Regions from separate parts of the Porcibacter vitabionis genome, predicted to be linked through region 2. Evidence: predicted binding sites of a transcription regulator. Region 2 holds the regulator's gene; the other holds the start of a gene.
What was found. The regulator NrdR, encoded in region 2, represses ribonucleotide reductase genes. The targets are predictions, from matches to a motif close to CACAANATNTTGTG.
Positions count from the first base shown of each region.

Region 1 (4,435 bases), on a different contig from region 2:
GTCTTGAAAATATGATGAGAGTTATGAAGGATGATGACCTTCTCATTCTTACAGCAGATCACGGAAACGACCCGACTTACACAGGAACGGATCATACCAGAGAAAAAGTTCCATTTATTGCGTGGTCTCCTTCTTACAAAGAGGGAGGAAGGCTTCCGGATGAAGATACTTTTGCCGTGATCGGAGCTAGTGTCTGTGATAATTTTGGCGTAAAGATGCCTGAGAATACAATTGGCCATTCGATTTTGGAAAAATTGTAGAAAGAGGAAGCGGATGTATGAAAAGCTTTTAAAAAGTCGTGCCTGCATCAGGCGTGTGACCGATTTTGAACCGGATATTGCAATCACTTTAGGCTCAGGACTGGGCGGATTGAAGGAAAAAGTGAAAGCTGTTGCTGAGGTAAGCTATCGTGATATCGATCATTTTCCTGTTTCAACGGTAGCGGGCCATGAGGGGAAGTTCATATTCGGGGAACTCGCAGGAAGAAAAGTCGTTGTGATGAGCGGGAGAGTTCATTACTATGAGGGGTATGATATGACTGATGTTGTTCTGCCCGTCCGGCTCATGGGATTGCTTGGTGCAAAAAAAGTTCTTCTGACCAATGCGGCAGGAGGAATCAACCCGGATTTCAAGCCGGGTGATCTTATGATGATCAAGGATCATATCTCCACATTTGTGAGGAGCCCTCTGATCGGAAGGAACATTGACGAACTTGGAAGCAGATTTCCTGACATGAGTCATGTATACAATGAAGAACTTCAGGAGAAAATAAGAGAGTCGGCAAAGCGGACGGGGGTCGCTATCCGGGAAGGAGTCTATGTCCAGCTGACCGGCCCCAATTATGAAACCCCTGCAGAGATCAGGATGTTAAGAATGCTTGGCGGAGATGCAGTAGGGATGAGTACCGTTGTGGAAGCCATAGCTGCCCATCATATGGGCCTTAAGGTTGCAGGAATTTCCTGCATAACCAATATGGCTGCAGGAATCCTGGATCAGCCTCTGAATCATAAAGAGGTTCAGGAAACAGCGGATCGGACAAAAGATGAGTTCGAGCGCCTGGTCATGGATCTTGTTTCTCATATGTAAGAATGGGTGGCAGAAGCATCTGCCACCCATTTGTGACTACGTGTCTTTTCACTGCTATGAAACTCCCACCGCTGCAATCAAAATATAGTAATATTATACAAAAAAAGCCCAAGATATGGAAAATATGAGGGGATCTTTGGCGGTATCAGAGCTTTGAATAAAAGTTCGACAATTCCACAAAGCCCCATATCCTGCGGTCTTATGATAAGGGAAAACCCAATTTTAAAAATTCGGCAATTTGTGTCCTTGTAATCCTCCCGGTTTTGCACTATATTAAGGCTTGTCACAAGATATAGTGTCGAAAAGAAATCAAACAAACTATATTTAGTTGTTTTTTGAAGATGTTTTCTGATAATTCCTGACAGGATCCAGGAAGAGGAAGAAAAATTCAAAGTGCCGGATAAAGATGGCCAATAATAGCAGGAGGAGAGAAGAGAAACATGGCAGAAGCAATGAAAAATGATGATGTAAAGACCCGGGTGATCAAGAGAAACGGTAATGAAGTCGATTTCGATATCAATAAGATCATCAATGCAATCAGTAAGGCCAATCATGAGATTGATGGCATCCATCAGATGAATGACTATCAGATCATGGCAGTTGCCGAGAATATTGCAAAACGAGTTGCTGCCTCTCCTCATGCGGTCAATGTCGAGGATATCCAGGACATGGTAGAGACCGGCATCATGGAAATGCGCTGTTATGAAGTTGCACAGAAGTATGTCCGCTATCGTTATAAGAGAGAGCTCTCCAGAAAGTCCAATACGACCGATGACGGCATCCTTTCTCTGATCGATCAGGCCAACGAAGAGGTAAAACAGGAGAATTCCAATAAGAACCCTGTCATCAATTCCACCCAGCGTGATTATATGGCCGGTGAAGTCAGTAAGGATCTGACCAATCGTGTGCTTCTCCCGGAGGATATTGTAAAGGCTCATAAGGAAGGAATCATCCATTTCCACGATGCAGACTATTTCGCTCAGAGAGAGCATAACTGTGATCTGATCAATCTTTCGGATATGCTGCAGAACGGAACCGTGATCTCGGAGACCATGATCGAGAAGCCGAAGAGTTTCTATACGGCCTGCAATATCACCACACAGATCGTCGCTCAGGTTGCCAGCAACCAGTACGGCGGACAGTCTTTCTCTCTGGCACATCTGGCACCTTTCGTTGATGTCAGCCGGCAGAAATTGAAGAAGCAGGTCATTGAGGAGCGGAAGGAGATCGGCGATGATCTGGATGAAGACAAGATCATGAAGATCGTGGATCACAGACTTCAGTCTGAGATCGAATCCGGTATTCAGACCATCCAGTATCAACTGGTCACTCTGATGACCACCAATGGACAGACACCTTTCGTTACCATGTTTATCTATCTGGATGAAGTACCGGAAGGACAGACAAGGGATGATCTGGCACGTCTGGCCAAGGAAGTCTTCCGTCAGAGAATTCAGGGCATCAAGAATGAGAAGGGTGTCTGGATTACACCGGCTTTCCCCAAGATCATCTATACTTTGGATGAGGACAATATCGAAGAGGGCAGCAAGTACTACGAACTGACAAAACTTGCTGCAAAATGTACTGCAAAGCGTATGGTCCCGGACTATATTTCCGCAAAGATCATGAAGCAATTGAAGGGTGATGTCTATACCTGTATGGGCTGCCGGTCCTTCTTGACACCGGACAATGAAGACCAGCCGGAAGGCCTTTGCAATGCCGGAAATAAGTCCCATGCCAAGGATTATAAGGAAGGGGCCCATAAGTATTACGGCCGTTTCAATCAGGGTGTTGTCACCATCAATCTGGTGGACGTTGCCTGCTCTGCCGTGAAGGAAGCCAAGGAGAAGGGAACCGACCGCTTTGATGAGTTCTGGCGGATCTTTGATGAGCGTCTGGAGCTTTGCCACAAGGCTCTCCGCTGCCGTCATGAGCGTCTCTTGGGTACCGTTTCGGATGTCGCTCCGATCCTCTGGCAGCATGGCGCCCTGGCCCGTCTGGGAAAGGGAGAGAAGATCGACAGCCTTCTCTTCGGAAACTATTCAACCATCAGCCTCGGTTATGCAGGTCTTTATGAGATGACGATGGAGATGACCGGAAAGAGCCATACCGACGAAGAGGCGAAGCCTTTTGCCCTTTCTGTTATGCAGCACTTGAATGATAAGTGCAGCGAGTGGAGAAAGGCCGAGAATATCAGTTATTCTCTCTATGGCACACCGATGGAGTCTACGACTTATAAGTTTGCCAAGTGTCTGCAGAAGCGTTTTGGAATCATTCCTCATGTGACGGACAAGAATTACATCACGAATTCTTATCATGTCCATGTCACAGAGAATATTGATGCTTTCCACAAGCTGAAGTTTGAGTCCGAGTTCCAGAAGCTGTCTCCGGGAGGAGCAATCAGCTATGTCGAGGTTCCCAATATGCAGAGCAACATCCCTGCGGTTCTGTCCATCATGAAGTATATCTATAACAATATCATGTATGCAGAGCTGAATACCAAGTCGGACTATTGTGAAGTCTGCGGATATGACGGAGAGATCAAAATCGTAAAGGATGATTCCGGAAAGCTTGTCTGGGAATGCCCCAACTGCGGAAACCGTGATCAGAGCAAGATGTCGGTTGCCAGAAGGACCTGCGGTTATATCGGAACCCAGTTCTGGAACCAGGGTCGTACCCAGGAGATCAAGGATCGTGTTCTGCATGTAGCCAATCCGGAATTCTCGGATGTGGATATGAATGTCAATGCGTCTGTGAAATAAGACTGCCTCCTCTTGGATCCCGGAGGATGCCATTCTGAAGGATCTGGCATTGAGAGTTCATACAAGAATTTTGTGAAAAGTCCCGGTCTTCCCAAGCGGAAGGCCGGGTTTTTCTGTCAAAAAAATTGTGCTATGATAAGAGAGATCATGAAATACAGACCTGGTTTTACGAGTAGCTTTCAGCTGCTTATTGAATGAAAAATGAAAGAAGAAATGACACCATGAATTTTGGTCAAATCTATTATGCAGATATTGCCAACGGACCGGGGGCAAGAACATCCTTTTTTGTTTCCGGCTGCCGCCATCATTGTAAGGGCTGCTTTAATGCAGAGACCTGGAATTTTTCCTATGGACATCCTTATACAAAAGCCATTGAGGATGAGCTTGTGGATTCTGTAAAGCCCGAATACATCGACGGCCTTACCATTCTGGGCGGCGAACCGATGGAACCGGAGAATCAGCCCGAGATCCGGAAACTTGTAGAAAGGATCCGCAGGGAAGTGCCGCATTCCAAGACCTGGATCTATTCCGGCTATACCTGGGAGGAACTCCATGATCCAAACAAGGTCTGTCGGACAGGGGACACG
Region 1 is NZ_JBJYZD010000009.1:45,726-50,160, reverse strand. Features, by position in the region: gene ACKX2L_RS07875 (phosphopentomutase) at 1-260, shown strand, start outside; gene ACKX2L_RS07870 (purine-nucleoside phosphorylase) at 274-1,086, shown strand; gene nrdD (anaerobic ribonucleoside-triphosphate reductase) at 1,527-3,848, shown strand; gene nrdG (anaerobic ribonucleoside-triphosphate reductase activating protein) at 4,070-4,435, shown strand, end outside.
Region 1: the regulator NrdR is predicted to act here: its motif matches at 1,371-1,384, upstream of nrdD (anaerobic ribonucleoside-triphosphate reductase).

Region 2 (4,435 bases):
AGACTACCACTTGCAGAAGCCTACTCAAAGAATGTTTGACGATTGCTGTAATGAATTTTGGAATACTACAACATATGTAGTAAAGGGCTTATGCCGCAAAGAAATTCTTTTTGCTATTGACCATATGAATGATATAGTACGAAAAGAATTGCTTCGCATGATTTCCTGGCTGATTGGTATCAAACAGGGATTTCATTTCAGTTTGGGAAAAAACTATAAATTTATGAAGCAATATGTCCCAGAGGAATTGTGGGAACGACTTATGTCCACTTATAATATGGATTCCTATCCCCATATGTGGGAATCCTTTGAACAATGTATGGCATTGTTCCGGGAGGTTTCGTCAGAAGTGGCATGCCAGTTGGATTACCAGTATCCACTATATGATGAAAAAATCAGTAATTATGTGATTCGGCAAAAGAAAAAATATGGCATTGAAGATGATAACAAATAAAATTTTTTCAATCGAAAAAATTTATTTTGATTATTCAATTTTGAAAAACTGAATACCTCAAAATCAGAAAGAGCGCGGACAAGCACTTTGAGGGATTGGCCGCCTTGTCCACCCATCCAGCGGGGCGGCGGGCGGCGGTCAAGGCCGGGTGTAACCCCGTTCATTTCAGCCTTGACGGTTGCCCGCTGTCCTGCTACTTTTCCGGGAGTGTGGCCACAACTTCGGGACACTTTGTCCACAAGTCGGAGCGTAGGACGAGGGACGGGGGCTTTCATATACCTGCCGCCGTTCTCTGAAAACAGGCCGATTTTTTGCTCATTCCCATTCGCAAAAATTCAGCCTGTTTTCCTGCCGGAGCAAACGGGGCGCAAGAAGCACCGCACCCCGTTTCCCCCGTCAGCCACGCCAGCAGGTATAACACACTACACTTTGCAAGCAAAGTCGTGTGCCAAAGGGGGCACCCCTTTGGAAACCCCGGACAACAAAACAGGCGGTATGCTGCCCTCTCCGGGAGCATACCGCCGTTTGTTGTCAGCAGCCCGTTTCACGGTCTGCGTGTAGTTCCTTGTAAACTGACCTAATATTCTGTGCAAACTACAGGGCCTTCACCTGTTCCACGATCCGATCCAGCACCTCAGCCGGTACCGTTTTATCATCATAAAGATCCTGGATCCGGCTCTCTGAGTTCAATAGTGCAGTCACATCCAGCCAGCCTGCTTTCTGAAATTCCTCATCGAAGATATGAAATATAGACCGATCCTGAAGAAGTTCAGATAAGGGCAATTTACAAAAGTCTTCTGCCATTTTCATGCCTCGAAAAAGAAAGACGCCGGCCGCCCTTCTTAAGAAAGGCAGCCCACGTCAAATGATTAGATCCTGTTACTATTATGCACGAGACAGATACTCACCGGTACGGGTATCGATCTTGATCTTATCGCCGGTATTTACGAACAGAGGTACATAAACCTGTGCTCCGGTCTCAACAGTTGCCGGCTTGGTTGCGTTCGTTGCAGTATTTCCCTTAACGCCAGGCTCCGTCTCTGTGATCTCAAGTTCTACGAAAAGAGGAGGTTCAACAGCGAATACATTACCGTTGTAGGAATCCAGTTTAACGGTCTCGTTTTCCTTAACGAAATCAAGAGTGTTGCCAACTTCATCAGCAGTCAGAGAGATCTGATCATAGGTCTCTGCATCCATGAAGTTATAGGTATCCCCATCCTTGTAGAGATAGGTATAATCCTTACGATCGATACGGGCAGTAGGGAACTTCTCGGTCGGACGGAAAGTGGTCTCACGAACACCGCCATCGATGATGTTCTTCAGCTTTGTACGTACGAAAGCTGCACCCTTACCGGGCTTAACATGCTGGAACTCTACGATCTGCCAGATCTTGCCCTCCCACTCAAGTGTAATACCGTTCTTAAAATCGCCGGCTGAAATCATCTGATTTTCCTCCTTAAAACACACATTTTTATTCTCAGGACGTATCCGTCCGAATTGACCATCTCGGTTTATTCTTAGCAATACGCACGATTACTAATCTATTCTACAGTAATTCGATAAAATTTTCAATCATTTTTACCTGCTCTGCTGCAATACTTCTCCTCGATCTCTGTAATCATATCCACTCGCTTTGCATGACGACCGCCCAAAAAGTCAGCTTCCAGAAAGGCATCTACGATTGCTTTGGCTTCTTCTAAACCGACAATTCTTGCTCCAAAAGCAATGATATTCGCATTATTATGCTGCTTGGCAAGCCTTGCCGAAACCGGCTCGGAGCATACCGCTGCCCGGATCCCGGGAACCTTATTGGCAGCCAGACTGATCCCGATACCGGTTCCGCAGATCAAAACCCCCTGATCCGCCTGACCGTTCTTTACAGCCTCTGCCACTTTCCATCCATATTCCGGATAATTGCAGCTCTCCTTGGTATCCGTTCCGAAATTAATCACCTCATAGCCCTTTTCTTCGAGATAAGCCTGAATTTCCTGCTTCATCTCTACAGCAGCATGATCATTTCCGATTGCGATTTTCAATTTCTTCTCCTCTCCCGTATTGGTCTATATTTCCCCTTAAAGAACGAATGCTCAATCCTGCAGCTTCTTCAGTTCCTCCATGAAAGTATCCACGTCCTTGAATTCCTTATAAATCGACGCAAAGCGGACATAAGCAACAGAATCCAGAGACTTCAATTCTTTCATAACAAGTTCGCCGATCTCAGAACTTGCAACCTCCCGCTCCTCGCGGCTGAAGATTTCCTTCTCCACGCTGTCTACCAGTTCGCGGATCTGATCCGCGGAAACCGGCCGTTTGTGGCAGGAAAGGAGAACGCCCTTCTCGATTTTCGAACGGTCATATTGCTCGCGGTTATTGTCCTTCTTAATGACAATAAGGGGAATGGTCTCGACCTTCTCGTAGGTCGTGAATCGCTTGCCGCATTTCTCGCAGGAACGACGGCGGCGTATGGATGTATTGTCGTCCGCCGGCCGGGAATCAATCACACTGGTATCATTATTTCCGCAAAATGGACATTTCATCGTTTAAGGATCCTCGTAAGTTGATAATGGTAAAACAGAAATATTGAATCAATCATACATTGAAACGGAAGGTGATGACATCGCCGTCAGAAACGACATAGTCCTTACCTTCCAGGCGAAGCAGGCCGGCCTCCTTGCAGGCAGACATACTGCCCAGCCGCTCCAGGTCGCTGTAGGCACATACTTCGGCACAAATGAAGCCCCTCTCGAAATCGCTGTGAATCTTTCCGGCAGCCTGAGGTGCTTTGGTTCCCTTCTTAATAGTCCAGGCTCTGGTTTCGTCCTCTCCTGTGGTCAGGAATGAGATCAGGCCCAGGAGATCATAAGAAGCCTTGATCATCTTATCCAGGCCGGACTCTTCCAGGCCGAGATCAGCCAGGAAATCCGCACGCTCGTCATCATCCAGCTCGGAGATCTCGGCTTCGATCTCAGCAGATACCACATAGACACCGGAGCCCTCCTTGGCTGCATACTCTCTAACCTTCTTCACTTCCTGATTAGAAGCGCCGTCATCCGCCAGATCTTCCTCGGAAACATTGGTGGCATAGATCACAGGCTTTGCTGTCAGAAGATTATATTGCTTGAATGCTGCCTCTTCTTCCTCATTCTTAAGTTCAAAGGCCTTGGCCATATTTCCATCTTCAAGGAAAGGACGAAGACGCTCCAGCATTTCGACTTCCGGCTTCAGGCTCTTATCCTGAATGGACTGCTTTTTGATCTTGGAATATCGGCGTTCCAGGATCTCCATATCGGAAAAGAGAAGTTCCAGATTGATGGTCTCGATATCACGAAGAGCATCGATAGAGCCATCGACGTGAATAATATTGGTATTCTCAAAGCAGCGTACCACATGAACAATGGCATCGCACTCACGAATGTTGGCCAGGAACTGATTTCCCAAGCCCTCGCCCTTACTTGCTCCCTTGACAAGGCCGGCAATATCCACAAATTCAATCGTTGCAGGAATGGTCTTCTTACTGTGGTTCATATCCGTCAGGACCTTCAGGCGATGATCGGGTACGGATACGATGCCAACGTTCGGATCAATCGTAGCAAAAGGATAGTTTGCCGCAAGTGCGCCGGCTTTGGTCAGCGAGTTGAAAAGAGTACTTTTCCCTACATTGGGAAGGCCCACGATTCCGAGTTTCATAATGTTTTATATCTCCTTAAAAAGTCTTTATTTTATGAGCTTTGCACGTTTTCCCATTTAAGGCTCCTTTCTAAGCTAAAGAAGCCCCTAAAACAACTAGTGTATTATACACTAATCAGAGGCTCTTTACAATGTAGTTTCATTTTTAGCATGCCTGAAATCCGCTGATATCAAGCATTCTTTAGACAATATGTAATGACCTCCGATTTGTAGGTTCGTGGATTTACCTGTATACTACAAGTCGGAAAAGACAAATGGTAACAGGGATTACCGCATACAAATGGAGGTCATCAA
Region 2 is NZ_JBJYZD010000022.1:8-4,442, reverse strand. Features, by position in the region: gene ACKX2L_RS11310 (aminoglycoside 6-adenylyltransferase AadE) at 1-454, shown strand, start outside; gene ACKX2L_RS11305 (hypothetical protein) at 1,049-1,258, opposite strand; gene efp (elongation factor P) at 1,340-1,897, opposite strand; gene rpiB (ribose 5-phosphate isomerase B) at 2,023-2,490, opposite strand; gene nrdR (transcriptional regulator NrdR) at 2,542-2,991, opposite strand; gene ychF (redox-regulated ATPase YchF) at 3,044-4,141, opposite strand.